2 regions of the Rahnella sp. PD12R genome follow, and region 2 is predicted to be linked to the other one. Evidence: predicted binding sites of a transcription regulator. Region 2 holds the regulator's gene; the other holds the start of a gene.

Region 1 (7,947 bases), on a different contig from region 2:
GCCCTTGTAACATTTATCAAACGGGCATTCCCGAAGGTTTATCATCGTACGCCGCTGGCGGCTTTCGGCGCACAAGGGGGTGTTTCATGGGTAATCATGTCTGGGGACTGTTATCTCATCCAGGTCCCGAATTGCAGCAAATCCAGCGTGAACGGGAAACCGTTTCACATGTTTATTCCCACCATGTTTTTCTGATGGCGCTGATTCCGGTTGTCTGTTCCTTTATCGGGACAACGCAGCTGGGCTGGAATTTCGGTGACGGCCAGAAGCTGATGGTTTCCATGTTCACCGCGTCCTACATCGCTGTAATTTTCTATGTTCTGATGCTCGCCGCTGTTGCTCTGATGGGGCGAATTATCTACTGGATGGCGCGTCGTTATGACAGCCGCCCGACACTCAACAGTTGTATCGTGTTTGCCGGTTACGTTGCCACGCCGATGTTCCTCAGCGGGATCGTTGCGCTTTATCCGATGGTCTGGTTATGCCTGTTTGTCGGGCTGATTGGCCTTTGCTACAGCGGATATCTGCTGTACCTCGGTATTCCAAACTTCCTCAACATTGACCACCGCGAGGGGTTCCTGTTCTCCAGCTCGACGCTGGCGATGGGGGTTCTGGTTCTTGAGTTGTTACTCGCACTGACCGTGCTGATGTGGGGTTATGGAACGAAATTGTTCTAACCAATGAGATGAGGTCGGAGTGACGTAGTATCCCTCCCCTGAAAAGGGGAGGGTTGGTCAGAAGCCCTTCACAGCGTTACTCCTGCCAGTTTTTCAGCTTACTGGTTTTGCCGATCCCCGGGTTAAAGCTGTTGGTCGGGTCGGCCTGCCGGTAAAATTCCTTCAGATGCGGTTTCGCAAGATAGAGATGTCCCACGTTGTGTTCCGCAGGATATTCAGCACCTTTGGCATCCAGCAATTCAAGCATGCGGTGTTTCAGCGCCTTACTGTTCGCGCCTTTTTTGACGATGTAATCCTGATGGAAAACGTGGCACATAAAGTGGCCGTAATAGAGTTTTGCCACCAGCTGATTATCGATATCCTCCGGCAACGTTTCAAACCAGTCGCGATCGTTTCGGCGCAGTGCGATATCCAGCGCCAGAATGTCTTCCACTTCTTTCTCATGCACGGCGTGATAACGAACGGCGGCACCCGCTGCAGCGAACCGGTGCAGAAACGCTTTTTTGCCTTCGTCGGCGGAACAGATAAAGAAATCGCCCTGATTTTCGCTGAAGAAACGGGTCAGGAACGTTCTGGCTTCATCAATTCCGGGGCCGGACATTTTCAGCAATAAGTGATGTTCAAACCGGTCGCGATATTGTTTCATGCGCGGCGGTAAATGGTTCGGCAACGCTTTACTCAGGCACTGCATTACGCGGTCGCTGAAATGTTTCGGCAGGAAAGGCACCTTGCTGGCGTGTGCGTCAAACTTTCCTTTGACGGTAAACATATCCGGCATTTTGTCTGTACCGAGCTTGTCGATCATCAGGAACGTATCTTTACCGTACACTTCGGTGATATCGAAAATATCCCGGTGCATGTATTCGCCTGCCACCGGCAGGTTTGCGAAATCCCGCAGGATCTGACGACGTAATTCGGTGAGCACCGCCGTGTCGTTAGTGCCGATGTAGAAAACCTGCTGCTGGGTTTCTGCCGGGAAAGTATCGAGACGAACGGCGAAAACCGCCAGCTTCCCGGCACAGCCCGAGGCTTCAAACAAACGGCGCTCATCGGCGTTAAAGCGTGATGGCGTATCGGCATCCACTTCGCGGACACGCGCCGCGTAATCATGGTCCGAAGCCAGTCGCTGATCGTGCAGAATATCAGCTTCGAGATAATCGCCTTTTTCCAGCCGTGTCAGAATCTCTTCCGGCGTCTCACCCAGATTGATCCCCAGATGGTTTATCAGCCGGAGTTCTCCCTGCGCATCAATCTGCGCATACAACGCCATTTCCGTATAAGCCGGACCACGTTTCACCAGTGAACCGCCGGAATTGTTGCAAATCCCGCCGACGACGGAGGCACCAATGCAGGATGAACCGATGACCGAATGCGGCTCGCGGTTATACGGCTTGAGAATTTTTTCGAGCTTATACAACGTGCTGCCGGGGAAACCGATCACCTGATGGCCGCCGTCGAGCAGCTGGATCTGATCGAGTTTCAGGGTGCTGAAAATGACGATGTCGCGGTCATAATCGTCACCGCTCGGCGTCGAACCTTCGGTCAGCCCCGTATTGGCGGCCTGCATGATGACAATTTTGTCGGCCGCGATGCAGGCTTTAAGCAGTTGCCATTGTTGAAGTAATGTTTGCGGGAATACCACCGCCAGCGCCTTGCCGCCGCCGGAGCGAAACCCCTTGCGGTAGCGCTCGGTATTGCTGTCGCCGGTCAGGACATGGCGGCTTCCGGCGATTTCTTTCAGCGTGGTGATGAGTGACTGATTATCCATTTCATCTTCCTTTTTTTGACGTAGGCTCTGCAATCATAGACTTAAATGCCACATAACAGGCTACACATCATTCAGGATAATTACCGAGGGATTTCTCTTAAGTTGCTACATTTTTGTCATATGCTGTCCACTAAATCGTCATTGATGTGTCACAAAACTCGCGCTTAATGAACGCCAGATAACGATAGCAACCGAGAGACAGCATCATGGCGCAAGCTCAACTTAAGCTGGCACAGGCTGAATATCCTCAGGCCGGGCAGCAACATCTGAACAAAGTGCTGGACGTGAAAGGCCTGGTGAAATCCTATAAATCAGGTCAGCGTGTTCTTAATGACATCAATTTCGATCTTCACGCCGGTGAATTTGTTGCGGTCATTGGCCGTTCCGGTGCCGGGAAATCGACTCTGCTGCACGTGCTTAACGGCACAATCCCGTTAACCGACGGCAGTGTGGTGTGTCATTACGAAAACGGTGAGCAGCAGCAACTGGCGGGGCTGACCGGCAAGGCGCTGCGTCGCTGGCGTTCGGGCTGCGGCATGATTTTCCAGGACTTCTGCCTGGTTCCGCGTCTGGACGTGTTAACCAACGTGTTGCTGGGGCGTCTGAGCCACACCTCCACGTTTAAATCCTTCTTTAATCAGTTCGATGATGAAGACCGCGCCCGCGCGATTTCCCTGCTGGAATGGTTGCACATGTTGCCGCATGCGCTGCAACGTGCTGAAAACCTTTCAGGTGGTCAGATGCAGCGTGTCGCTATTTGTCGCGCCCTGATGCAAAACCCGAAAATTTTACTGGCCGATGAACCGGTTGCCTCGCTGGATCCTAAAAATACCCTGCGCATCATGAATGCCCTGAAAAAGGTCAGCGAAGAGAACATCGCGGTGATGGTTAACCTACATTCCGTAGAACTGGTGAAAGATTACTGCACCCGCGTGATCGGCATTGCGAAAGGGCAGATTATCTTTGATGGTCATCCGGATCAGTTAACCGACGGGATCTTGCAGCAGTTATATGGTGAAGAACACGACGTTAATTCCTGATGCTCACGCGTTGTTATGAATGTTTTAATAAATAAAGTCCGTATTTTATTTCGGAAATAAATTTTAGCCGTACTTATTTTCACTTTCTCTCAATCTACACAAGGTCATCATTAAATGAAGAAGTTATTACGTCTGGCGGTCTTTGTTGCAGGTTCCCTTACCGCAATGCACAGCATGGCAGAAGATGCGCCTAAAGAATTGAATTTAGGTATTTTGGGTGGTCAGAACGCCACACAGCAAATCGGCGATAATCAGTGTGTAAAAGATTTCTTCGATAAAGAATTAAATGTGGATACCAAACTGCGTAATTCATCCGATTACTCAGGTGTTATTCAGGGATTATTAGGTAAGAAAGTCGACATGGTATTAAGCATGTCGCCTTCTTCTTTCGCGTCTGTGTATATTAATAACCCGAAAGCGGTGGATCTGGTCGGTATCGTAATCGATGACACTGATAAATCCCGCGGTTATCACTCCGTTGTTGTCGTCAAAGCGGACAGCCCGTACCAGAAATTGTCTGACCTGAAAGGCAAATCATTTGGCTTTGCTGACCCGGATTCCACGTCCGGTTACCTGATCCCGAACCAGACTTTCAAGAAAGAGTTTGGCGGTACGACGGATAACAAATACAACAACTTCTTCTCCAGTGTGACTTTCTCCGGTGGCCACGAGCAGGATATCCTCGGTGTGCTGAACGGTCAGTTTGAAGGCGCGGTAACCTGGGCTTCCATGATTGGCGATCGCGAAACCGGGTACACCTCCGGCGCGTTCAACCGCATGATCCGCATGGACCATCCGGATCTGATGAAGAAAATCCGCATTATCTGGGAATCCCCGTTAATTCCTAACGGTCCGATTTTGGTTCGCAGCGATTTGCCACCGGCATTTAAAGCGAAGCTGGTTTCAGCCATTAAGAAACTGGATAAAGACGATCATGCTTGCTTCGTTAAAGCCGTTGGCGGTAAACAGCATATCGGTGAAACGTCTCTGGCGGAATATCAGCAGATTATTGATATGAAGCGTGAATTGACGAAGGGCGGTCGCTAATTCTTAGCTCCCTCCCCTGCGAAGGGGAGGGTTGGGGTGGGGTATTAATGGCAATTCAGTAAGCGAATGATTTTATCATTATTGTCGTTTGTAATACCCCCTCCTGACCTCCCCCTTCGCAGGAGGAGGAATAATGATTACCTGAAACCGGAAATATTATTTTGAATAAAGACTTCAATCGTTATTACCAGAATATACGCGGTAAGCAAAAGCGCGAGGCGCTGATCTGGTCAGGGCTGATGCTGCTGTTATATTTATGGTCTGGCAATGTTTCCGAACTTAATCTGAAAACTATTATTGTTTCAGCTCCCAGCTTTTTTGATTATATCGGTCAGACGGTTCCAGTACTGCACTGGTCATTATTATTCGCAGACGGACACACCGAAGGTTCTCTGGCTTACTGGGGATACCGTCTCAATATTCAGTTACCGCTGATTTGGGAAACTATTCAGCTGGCATTGTCTTCAACGATTTTGTCTACCGCGCTGGCCGTTATTCTGGCGTTTCTCGCCGCCAGCAATACGGATTCCCCAAAATGGGTGAAATTCAGTATCCGCACGTTTGTGGCCTTCCTGCGAACCATGCCTGAACTGGCCTGGGCCGTGATGTGCGTAATGGCGTTTGGCGTCGGGGCGATCCCGGGCTTTATCGCGCTGACCTTACACACCGTCGGCAGCCTGACAAAATTGTTCTACGAATCTATCGAAACCGCGTCGGACAAACCGGTGCGCGGCCTGAGAGCCTGCGGAGCAGGGCGCTTGCAGCGCATGCGCTTCGCTATGTGGCCTCAGGTTAAACCTATCTTTTTATCCTACAGTTTTATGCGCCTGGAAATTAACTTTCGCCAGTCAACCATCCTCGGCCTGGTGGGCGCAGGCGGGATTGGTCAGGAACTGATGACGTCCATCAAGCTCGACCGCTATGACCAGGTCAGCATGACGTTGCTGCTGATTATTCTGGTGGTTTCCGGGATGGATTATCTGTCGGGTAAATTACGCAAACGCGTGGTGGAGGGCACTTTCTGATGTTAACTGACGCGCTTGAACCTCATGTTATTGCCGGTCTGAAACAGCAGCATGCGCATCTGTTTTCCGCACAACGTCGTTACCTGCGTTATCTGGCAATTCTGGCTGTCGTGATTGCGTTGTATTACGTCTATTTCTTCAGCTATTTCGGTATTCCGTGGAGCGAAGTGGTACGCGGCACCCGCGAAGTCGGGCGTTATTTCCTGCGCATGTTCGTGTGGCACAACGTTTCCGAATGGCCGTTTATGTATTACTTCTCGCAGATTGCGATCACGCTGGCGATTGTGTTTGCCGGGACGGTCACCGCCTCTTTCCTCGCACTGCCGCTGTCTTTTCTTGCGGCGCGAAATGTGATGTCCACGCCGGTTCTCCGGCCGGTTTCACTGGTGATCCGCCGTATTCTGGACGTGCTTCGCGGCCTGGATATGGCGATCTGGGGGCTGATTTTTGTCCGCGCGGTGGGCATGGGGCCGCTGGCCGGCGTGCTGGCAATTGTGATGCAGGATTTAGGCTTACTCGGCAAGCTTTATGCAGAAGGCCACGAAGCAGTCGAACGCTCACCCAGCCGCGGCCTGCGGGCGCTGGGTGCATCTCCACTACAGACGCACCGTTTTGGCATTTTCACGCAGTCTTTCCCGACGTTTCTGGCGCTGTCGCTGTATCAGATTGAGTCCAACACCCGTTCTGCTGCCGTTCTCGGTTTTGTGGGCGCGGGCGGTATCGGTCTGGTTTATGCGGAAAATATGCGGTTGTGGAACTGGGATGTGGTGATGTTTATCACACTGATTCTGGTCGCTATCGTCATGACGATGGACAAGATTTCAGCGATGCTGCGCGCCAAATATATTCTGGGTGAAGAGATTGATCTGTTTGTGCCGGAAGAGCGGAAAATGAAGCCGCCGGTCGAATTGTATAAGCCCTGATTCGGACCGGTCTTAAAACTAAAAAGGCGGTATCCACCGGATGCCGCCTTTTGTTATAAACGGGCAACAGAAATATTACTCGTCAAAATACCAGTAACCCTGATTCACCAGATCGGTGAACACGGCCATGAACGCCGGATCCTGCACGGCATCGCCCAGCTCTTTTTTACCGATCAGCATGAAACGGCAAAGCGCATCCGCCGCCTGATGTTGATCGGTTTCCAGCGCTTCACTGTTGACGAAGAAACGGTCGCCGACGTTCAGCACGCGCAGACCGCTCAGACGGGTCAGGCTGTCGCCCTGCATCAGTGCATCCACGATTTCGTGGGTTTCATAGGGCGGTTCGGCGTGCGCGATGTCCAGCTCATGGCGCGGCGTGGTTGCAAAACGTCCGAACCACTGTCTGAACGCTTCCGGCTGATTGATCAGGTCATGCATCATATTGCGCACGCGATCCAGCTCGTATTCTTCTACTTTGCCCACATGATCGCGCAGCGCTAAATCCGGGTCGCTGTAGTGGTCGCCACCTAAATCATTTTCCAGCGCGTAATCGGCAAAGCTGCTGATGAAGTCGCGGGTATTCGGGCCACGGAAACCGACGGAATAGTTGAGCGCGGTTTCATGGGTAAAACCGTCGTGCGGGAAGCCCGGCGGAATGTACAGAATGTCGCCCGGCTCGAGATCTTCATCGATGATCGGCGTAAACGGATCGACATGCAGCAACGCCGGATGCGGGCAGAACTGGCGCATCGGCAAGGCATCGCCCACGCGCCAGCGACGGCTGCCCATTCCCTGAATGATAAACACATCGTACTGATCGATATGCGGGCCAACGCCGCCGCCGGGCACGGAATAGGAGATCATCAGATCATCCAGACGCCAGTCCGGCAGCACGCGGAACGGGCGAACCAGTTCAGCCGCGGGCAGATGCCAGTGGTTCACCGCCTGGGCCAGCAGCGACCAGCCGGTTTCACCCAGCCCGTCGAAATGCTCAAAAGGCCCGTTGCTCGCCTGCCATTCACCATTTTTATGGCTCACCAGACGGCTGTCCACTTCAGGTTCCATCGCAAGGCCGGCTAATTCATCGGGAGTGATCGGATCGACAAAGTTTGTAAATGCTTTTTTTAATACAACAGGTTGTTTCTGCCAGTATTTTTCTAAAAATTCCGGCCAGTCCAGATTGAGTTCATACGCCATGTGATTTACCAGTGGGAAGACAAACGGGCCTGATTATAGAGAGGCTGGCGGGTATGCCGCTTTGTCATTAATCAAGGGATCACAAAAGACCGGCGGAGGGAGGGAATTTCCCTCTCCGGGCGGAGAGGGAAGTGTTACGGGAAAGTGCAGACGGGTATTAAGACTTCGCGGCAAGCACCACCAGTTTTTGGTTCACAAACTCTTTGATCCCCAGATCTGACAGCTCGCGGCCAAAACCGGAGCGTTTTACCCCGCCGAAAGGCAGCTCGG
Region 2 (7,947 bases):
CGAAGAACTCAGCACAGGCGCAGGTCAGGCCAACTGCGGTGACCATACAGGCGATGAAAATCAGCGCGCCGAGGAAGAAGCTGCCTACGCTGCCAAAAGTGTGTGCCACGTAAGCATGCAGGATCACCGCGCCGTTTGTTGCATTTGGCACCAGTGAGGCGCTGTTTTCGCCCAGTTTAAACAGGCTCAGGTAGACCAGCATCAGGCCCAGACCGGCAATCAGACCTGCCAGAACCGTATAACGGGTCAGCAGTTTGGCATCGGTCACGCCACGAGAACGTGCCGCGTTAACGATAACAATCCCGAAGACCAGCGCGCCCAGCGTATCCATCGTCAGATAGCCGTTAACGAAACCGCTGGAGAACGGCACCGTCTGGTAAGCGTCAACCGCAGGCATTGGCTGACCGGCAGGCCACAGCAGTGCAGCGATACCCAGTGCGCCCAGCGCCACCATTTTCAGCGGCGCGAGGAAATGCCCGACGGTATCGAGCAGACGGCCCGGATACAGGGAGATACCAATCACCAGAGCGAAATAAATTACGCTGTAAATCAGCAGAGGCAGCGGGCCGTCACCGGTCATCGGCGCGATACCCACTTCAAAGGAGACCGTCGCTGTACGCGGTGTGGCAAACAGCGGGCCTACAGCCAGATAACAGACGGTCGCCAGAAGAATACCGGCACCACGACCAATTGGCGTACTCAGGGCGTCAACACCGCCACCGACGCGCGCAAGCGCAATCACGGTCATCACGGGAAGCCCTACCGCCGTGATCATAAAACCGGCAGCTGCCCACCAGACTTCATGACCGGCCTGCAAGCCAACCATCGGCGGGAAAATGATATTTCCTGCCCCGACGAATAAGGCGAAGGTCATGAAACCCAGCGCCAGAATATCTTTATTTGTTAAACGAGTACTCATGATTGGTGTCGTGTTGCCTGTTCAAATGAATAAAGTGTCCGATGCTGTCGTCGTGCCACTCCGTCAGAAGGATGAATGGCGTTGTCATAGCCAGAGAGCACCAATGTGAGGATCGGAGTGAGCTAAAAACGCCTGATGATATGCAGATGATTACGTTGTTATGCAGGGAGTATCGAGCGACAGCGGGGCTTAAGGTAAACGTTTATAGCGTAGAAAGGCAAGCCGTGATCCAAAAAGCAGAGCGTTCAACCAGATTAATACAACAAAGCAGTAATAATCACTAAATACACTCCGAAACACGCAATATGATATGTATGATTTTTGAACGAACAAAGCACAAGATATGCTCCGTTGAGATTAAAAATGCGTGAAATCACCACCTGCAGGTCATTTCACGCACAATATCCAGCATTTTTACAAGGCCAAAATTTAACCGCTTGCGGTTTTACCAGACGCGGGCAGCGATATCCACCACCAGTTTCAGTTTTTCCCACTGCTGCGCTTCGGTCAGACTGTTGCCCTCTTCCGTTGACGCGAAGCCACACTGCGGGCTCAGGCAAATCTGGTTAATGTCCAGATATTCAGCCGCTTCTGCGATACGCGCTTCCACGGTTTTTGCCAGTTCCAGCTCGCCGGATTTGGTGGTAATCAGCCCCAGAACCGCCTGCTGATGGCCTTTTTTGATGAAACGCAGGGGTTCGAACCCGCCTGAACGTTCATTGTCATATTCCAGGAAGTAAGCGTCGATATTCACCCCGCCAAACAGAATCTCTGCCACCGGCTCGTAACCACCTTCAGAAATCCAGGTTGAACGGAAGTTACCGCGGCAAACATGCAGACCAATCACCAGATCGTCCGGTTTACCGGCGATAGCTTTGTTGAGCACGTCAGCGTAAGTACGTGCTAACTCTTCCGGAGAATCACCACGTTCGCGGATTTGTTTCTTCTGATCTTCAGAACACAGATACGCCCAGACGGTATCGTCGAGTTGCAGATAACGACAGCCGGCATCATAAAAGGCTTTGATCGCGTCCCGGTAAACCTGTGCCAGATCGTCAAAATAGTCTTTCAGATCAGGATAAACGTCTTTGCTGATGGCGTTACGGCCACCGCGGAAATGCATCACGCTCGGGCTCGGAATAGTCATTTTCGGCACAGCCGTTCCGCTGATGCTTTTCAGAAAACGGAAATCTTCCAGCATCGGGTGCGAACCAAAACCGAGTTTGCTCACCACTTTGATACTGCGCGCTTTCGTCTGTACGCCGTTGAACTGGATCCCCTGAACCGCATCGTAACCTTCCACACCTTCCAGACCTTCGAAGAAGTCAAAGTGCCACCACGCACGGCGGAATTCGCCATCCGTCACCACTTGCAGACCGGCTTCACGCTGCAAATCCACCACGCGGCGGATTTCAGTGTCTTCTACTGCACGCAACTGCACCGCATCAATCTCACCGGCCTGAAACTGTTTGCGGGCTTCTTTGATCGCGGCCGGACGCAGGAAACTGCCAACGACGTCAGCGCGGAACGGAGGGGTTGTACGTTGCATGAAAACTCCTTATTGCATCACGCCCCTGGCGGAATGCGAATGATTTACAAAGTAAATAATTACGTTGCGTTATTTATAGACATCTGGATGTCTAAACGGCTTTAAGGCCATACTGTCATGCAGCCTGTTCACCCACAACAGAGGAATTTTCATGGGACGTGAAATAAATTCATGATCAGGAGGCGACTTCACGCCATAAACAGAAATGAAAAAGCCTGCTATCGGCTGATAACAGGCTTTAGGGAAACTACGCAAATTAAGGTTTTACGGAGACCGGGGAGTCTGAACCCTGAGGAACAATCAGTTTCGGTGCCAGCGTAAACATAAACCGGGTGCCGACGCCGACTTCGCTGAGGACTTCAAGCTTCGAATTATGGTGGCTGAGCGCATGTTTTACGATGGCGAGCCCCAACCCGCTGCCGCCGGTCTGGCGCGATCGCGCCTTATCCACACGGTAAAAACGTTCAGTCAGACGCGGTAAGTGCTGCGGCGCAATACCCGGCCCGTTGTCGCTTATCTGGAACTGTGCGCCGTGCGGGATTTGCTGCCAGCTGACTTCAATCCGCGTGCCCGGCGGGGTGTGATTCACGGCGTTGTACACCAGATTCGACACCGCACTGCGCAGCTGATCTTCGTTGCCAAAGACTTTCAGCTTTTCGTTTACGCGAAACACCACTTCATGTTTCCCGCCGCTTAACGTCTGCACTTCCCGCTCAAGCATACTCAGCATCACCGGAATATCGACCTTCTCGTGCATATCGATATTGGCAGACGCTTCGATTTTCGACAGGGTCAGCAACTGTTTCACCAGCCCGTCCATGCGCCGCGTCTGTTCCTGCATCGTATCCAGCGCTTTGGTGCGGAACGGCTCTTCCAGCTTGGCGTCTTCCATCATTTCCAGATACCCCTGCAACACGGTCAGCGGCGTGCGAAGTTCATGGCTAACGTTGGCAAAGAAGTTACGTCGCGCGCCTTCGAGCTGACGCATCTGCGTTACGTCACGCGCCACCATCAGAAGCTGCCCCTCGGAATAGGGCATCACGCGAAACTCAACATAATGTTCATTATTGAGTTGCAGATTCAGGGCACGGCTGAAGTCACGGGTCTGGATCCAGGTGCGGAATTCCGGATAACGCAGCAGGTTAAAAATATGCTGCCCGTTATCTTCCGGCCAGCGGAAACCGAGCAGATCCTGCGCCAGTCCGTTGCACCAGAAGATATTGCCTTCTTCCGTCGCCAGAACCACCGCATCCGGCAGCGATTCGGCACCGCTGCGGAAACGCTTGATCAGCTGACCTAATTCACGACGACGTCGCCGGTTGCGCATCTGCATCTGGTTCAGCCCGTAAAACAGCGGTTCCCAGCTCCAGCGCCCGTTCGGCGGGGTGATGCTGCGGTCAAGCCACAGCCAGTGAGAGAGTTTAAGCTGGTTGTAATAATTCCAGCCCAGCGCCGCGACGAGCGACGCAAAGAGGAGCCAGCCGAAATGGCCGACGAAAATTCCGAGGATCAGCGCTGGCAGGCAAAAGAGAAAAAATTCGCCGGCCAGACGTTTCCATGACAAACGTTCTAACACACAGATTCTCCGCTGTGGGGGACTCAATAACGCGTTGAGAAACGATATCCGGTACCACGAACAGTCTGGATCATTCTGTCATGTCCACTGGTTTCCAGCGCTTTACGCAAACGACGAATATGCACGTCTACCGTGCGATCTTCCACATAAACGTTAGTGCCCCACACGTTATTGAGCAACTGTTCCCTGCTGTAAACGCGTTCGGAATGGGTCATAAAGAAGTGTAACAACTTAAATTCGGTCGGCCCCATGTCGAGCGCCTGCTCGTTGGCCATCACCCGGTGAGACGACGGATCCAGACTCAGCCCCTGCATGTCGATCACTTCCTCGACCGCCATTGGCGAAATCCGGCGCATCACCGCTTTAATACGGGCAACCAGTTCTTTTGGTGAAAACGGTTTGGTGATGTAATCATCGGCACCGACTTCCAGGCCGCGCACCCGATCTTCTTCTTCACCGCGGGCGGTCAGCATCATCACCGGAATTTCGCGGGTCAGTGCTTCACGTTTAAGGTGCTTAATAAACTGAATACCGGAACCACCAGGTAACATCCAGTCGAGCAGGATCAGTTCAGGGTAAGGTTCAACTAACTGGCCAATCGCTGAATCAAAATCTTCAGCTTCTACTGCCTGATATCCATTCTGTTCCAGTACAAAACACACCATTTCACGGATTGGAGCTTCGTCTTCAACCACCAATATACGTCTAGCCATCGTAGGTCCTGCCAATAGGTTAGCGATCTTTTATTTGATTGCGGGCGCCATTATGCGTCAGTTTTGTGACAGATTTATGAATGAAAATGATGGTTCATTTAAGGCAAATATGACAGATAAATTCCCGCCATCCTGCTGAAATTGGTCTGATTTATCGGGGACAGGTTCCCCCGCCGACGTTTATACTTTGCCCCATTGTCGTCATACAGGGTTCACACGGGAGTCTCATGCGCCTGATCCACACCTCCGACTGGCACCTCGGCCAGTACTTTTTTACCAAAAGCCGCGCCGCTGAACATCAGGCATTTTTGCGCTGGCTGACCGGTCAGGTGCAGCAGCATCAGGTGGACGCCGTCATTGTCGCCGGAGACATCTTTGATACCGGCTCGCCGCCCAGTTACGCCCGCGAGTTGTACAACCGCTTCGTGGTGGAATTACAACAAACCGGCTGCCAGCTGGTGGTGCTGGCCGGAAATCACGATTCCGTCGCCACGCTCAATGAATCCCGCGAACTGCTTTCGTGCCTGAATACGCGGGTGATCGCCACCGTAGGCGAAAATCTGGATGAACAGGTTTTGGTGCTGAATACCCGCGAAGGCCAGCCCGGCGCGGTGTTGTGTGCCATTCCGTTTTTGCGTCCGCGCGACTTGCTGGCCAGCCAGGCCGGGCAGTCCGGCAGCGACAAACAGCTCGCCTTGCAGGAAGCCATTGCGGCGCATTATGACGCACTGTATCAGGCAGCGCTGGCTAAACGTCAGGAACTTGGTTTGCCGTTGCCCATTATCGCTACCGGCCATCTGACCACCGTCGGCGTCAGCACGTCTGACTCCGTGCGCGACATCTATATAGGCACGCTCGACGCCTTCCCGGCGCAGGCCTTTCCACCGGTGGATTACGTGGCGCTCGGGCACATTCACCGCGCCCAGTGCGTCGCAAAAACCGAACATATCCGTTACAGCGGCTCACCCATTGCGCTGAGTTTCGATGAGCTCAGCAAAACCAAAAGCGTTTACCTGCTTGATTTCGATGGCGCTAAGCTCAACGCCATCGACACGCTGGAAATCCCCGTTTTCCAGCCGATGCAGATCATTAAAGGTTCTCTCGCAGACATCGAAAAACAACTGACGCAGTTTGCTGACGGCGATGCCGGTAAACCGGTCTGGCTGGATATCGAAGTCGCCACGCAGGACTATCTCAGTGATATCCAGCGGCGTATTCAGACGCTGACCGCAGATTTGCCGGTGGAAGTCGTTCTGCTGCGCCGCAGTAAAGAACAGCGCATCAGCAGCATCGAACAACAGGAAAAAGAAACGCTCAGCGAACTGAGTGTCAGCGAAGTGTTTGAGCGGCGGCTGGCGCAGGAAACCGATCCCGACGAACCGCGTCAGGCGCGGATGCGCACGCTGTTCGCTCAGGTTGTCAGCCAGGTCACCAGCGGCGAGTCCGCAGAGGATGCCGCCCGATGAAAATTCTCAGTCTGCGTTTAAAAAACCTGAACTCGCTGGAAGGCGAATGGAAAATCGACTTCACCGCTGAGCCTTTTGCCAGCAACGGATTATTTGCCATCACAGGCCCGACCGGCGCGGGGAAAACCACCCTGCTGGACGCCATCTGTCTGGCGCTGTATCACCAGACGCCGCGTCTGAACGTCACGCCGAGTCAGAATGAACTGATGACCCGCCACACCGCCGAATCCCTGGCAGAAGTCGAGTTTGAGGTTAAAGGCATTGGCTACCGCGCGTTCTGGAGCCAGCGCCGGGCCAAAAATTCGCCTGACGGTAATTTACAGGCGCCCAAAGTAGAACTGGCGCTGCTGGCCGATGGCAAAATTCTGGCCGACAAAGTGCGCGATAAACTTGATGCCATCGCCGGGCTGACCGGGCTGGATTTCGGCCGTTTCACTAAATCTATGATGCTTTCACAAGGCCAGTTCGCCGCGTTCCTGAATGCCGATGCCAACGACCGCGCGGAATTGCTGGAAGAACTGACCGGCACCGAAATCTACGGGCGGCTTTCTGAACGCGTGTTTGAACAACATAAAGAAGCCAAAAATCAGCTCGACGGTTTGTATCAGCGCATGGCCGGAATCGAGTTGCTCAGCGAAGAGCAGCGTCAGGCCTTCGAAACGGAACTGGCCGCGCTGAACGCGCAGGAAATTATCCTCAGTCAGCAGGCGCTGCAACGCCAGCAGGATCTGAACTGGCTGCAACAATGGCAACAGGTGCAGCAAAAGCATCAGCAATCTCAGCAGCAGCTGACGGCGGCGGAGCAGGAAAACCTCGCCGCAGCGCCGCAATTGCAGCAACTCGCGCGCAGTGAGCCGGCTGAAAAGCTGCGTCCGCTGCTCAGCGACCGGTTGCGCTGCGAGAAAGAAACGCAGGAGTTACAGCAGGCACTTACACAGCTGGTTCAGCAGCAGGAACAACAGGCGGCGCAGATGACGCCGCGGGCTTCGGTGCTGGAACAGGCGAAAGCCGCTCGCCAGAATCAGGCCGGAGAGCAGCGCAAGCTCCAGACGCTGATGGACGAAAAAGTTCTGCCGCTGGATAACGAGATTGCCCGGTGGCACAAATCACTGACTGACACGCAGCAGGCCGTCAGTGAAGCACAGAAACAGGCCAGTGAGCACAGCGCGATGCTGGCGAAAATCACCGAAGAGCGCCAGAAACTGGAGGCACAGAGTCAGCAGCATCAGGCGAAACACGCCACACTGACCGGTGCGCTTCAGGTTCAGCAACAAAATCAGGCCGAACTGGAAAAACAGCAACCACTGACGACGTTGCAGAAACGGCAATCTGAACTGGCGCAGCTGCGTCCGGTGCGTCAGCAGCTGTTTTCACTCGCACAAATTTTCCCTCAGCTCGATTCGCGTGTCCGTCAGCAGCATCAGGATTTTGCGCAGAATCAGACGGCAATCGCGGAAGAAGAAGAACGCCTTGGCAGAATCCGCCTGCAATGCCAGAAACAGCTCGAGCATCTGAATGATGTCAAAGCGCGGCTGAAAAGCGAGGAACTGATCGTCAGCCTGACGGCAGAACGCGCGAATCTGCAAAGCGGCCTGGCCTGCCCGCTGTGCGGTTCCACCTCGCATCCGGCGATTGAAAGTTATCAGGAGATCAAACCGTCTGAAACGGCGCAGCGTGTTGAGAAAATGCAGCTGGAATTTGATGCAGCGAAAGCCAGCGGAATC

The links. Region 2 encodes PhoB, which activates phosphate uptake and scavenging genes when phosphate is short. Its sites were predicted from a motif close to CTGTCATAAAACTGNCNNAT; they were not measured.
Region 1: the regulator PhoB is predicted to act here: its motif matches at 2,592-2,611, upstream of phnC (phosphonate ABC transporter ATP-binding protein).

The regions. Positions count from the first base shown of each region.
Region 1 covers NZ_JAHTMS010000001.1:336,697-344,643, forward strand. The annotation lists gene KWG64_RS01630 (Yip1 family protein) at 87-677, shown strand; gene dld (D-lactate dehydrogenase) at 754-2,445, opposite strand; gene phnC (phosphonate ABC transporter ATP-binding protein) at 2,652-3,485, shown strand; gene phnD (phosphonate ABC transporter substrate-binding protein) at 3,600-4,532, shown strand; gene phnE (phosphonate ABC transporter, permease protein PhnE) at 4,694-5,557, shown strand; gene phnE (phosphonate ABC transporter, permease protein PhnE) at 5,557-6,480, shown strand; gene KWG64_RS01660 (cupin domain-containing protein) at 6,556-7,677, opposite strand; gene KWG64_RS01665 (NAD-dependent succinate-semialdehyde dehydrogenase) at 7,835-7,947, opposite strand, start outside.
Region 2 covers NZ_JAHTMS010000002.1:648,427-656,373, forward strand. The annotation lists gene brnQ (branched-chain amino acid transport system II carrier protein) at 1-919, opposite strand, end outside; gene KWG64_RS07045 (cobalamin-independent methionine synthase II family protein) at 1,365-2,468, opposite strand; gene phoR (phosphate regulon sensor histidine kinase PhoR) at 2,725-4,044, opposite strand; gene phoB (phosphate response regulator transcription factor PhoB) at 4,068-4,757, opposite strand; gene sbcD (exonuclease subunit SbcD) at 4,985-6,223, shown strand; gene sbcC (exonuclease subunit SbcC) at 6,220-7,947, shown strand, end outside.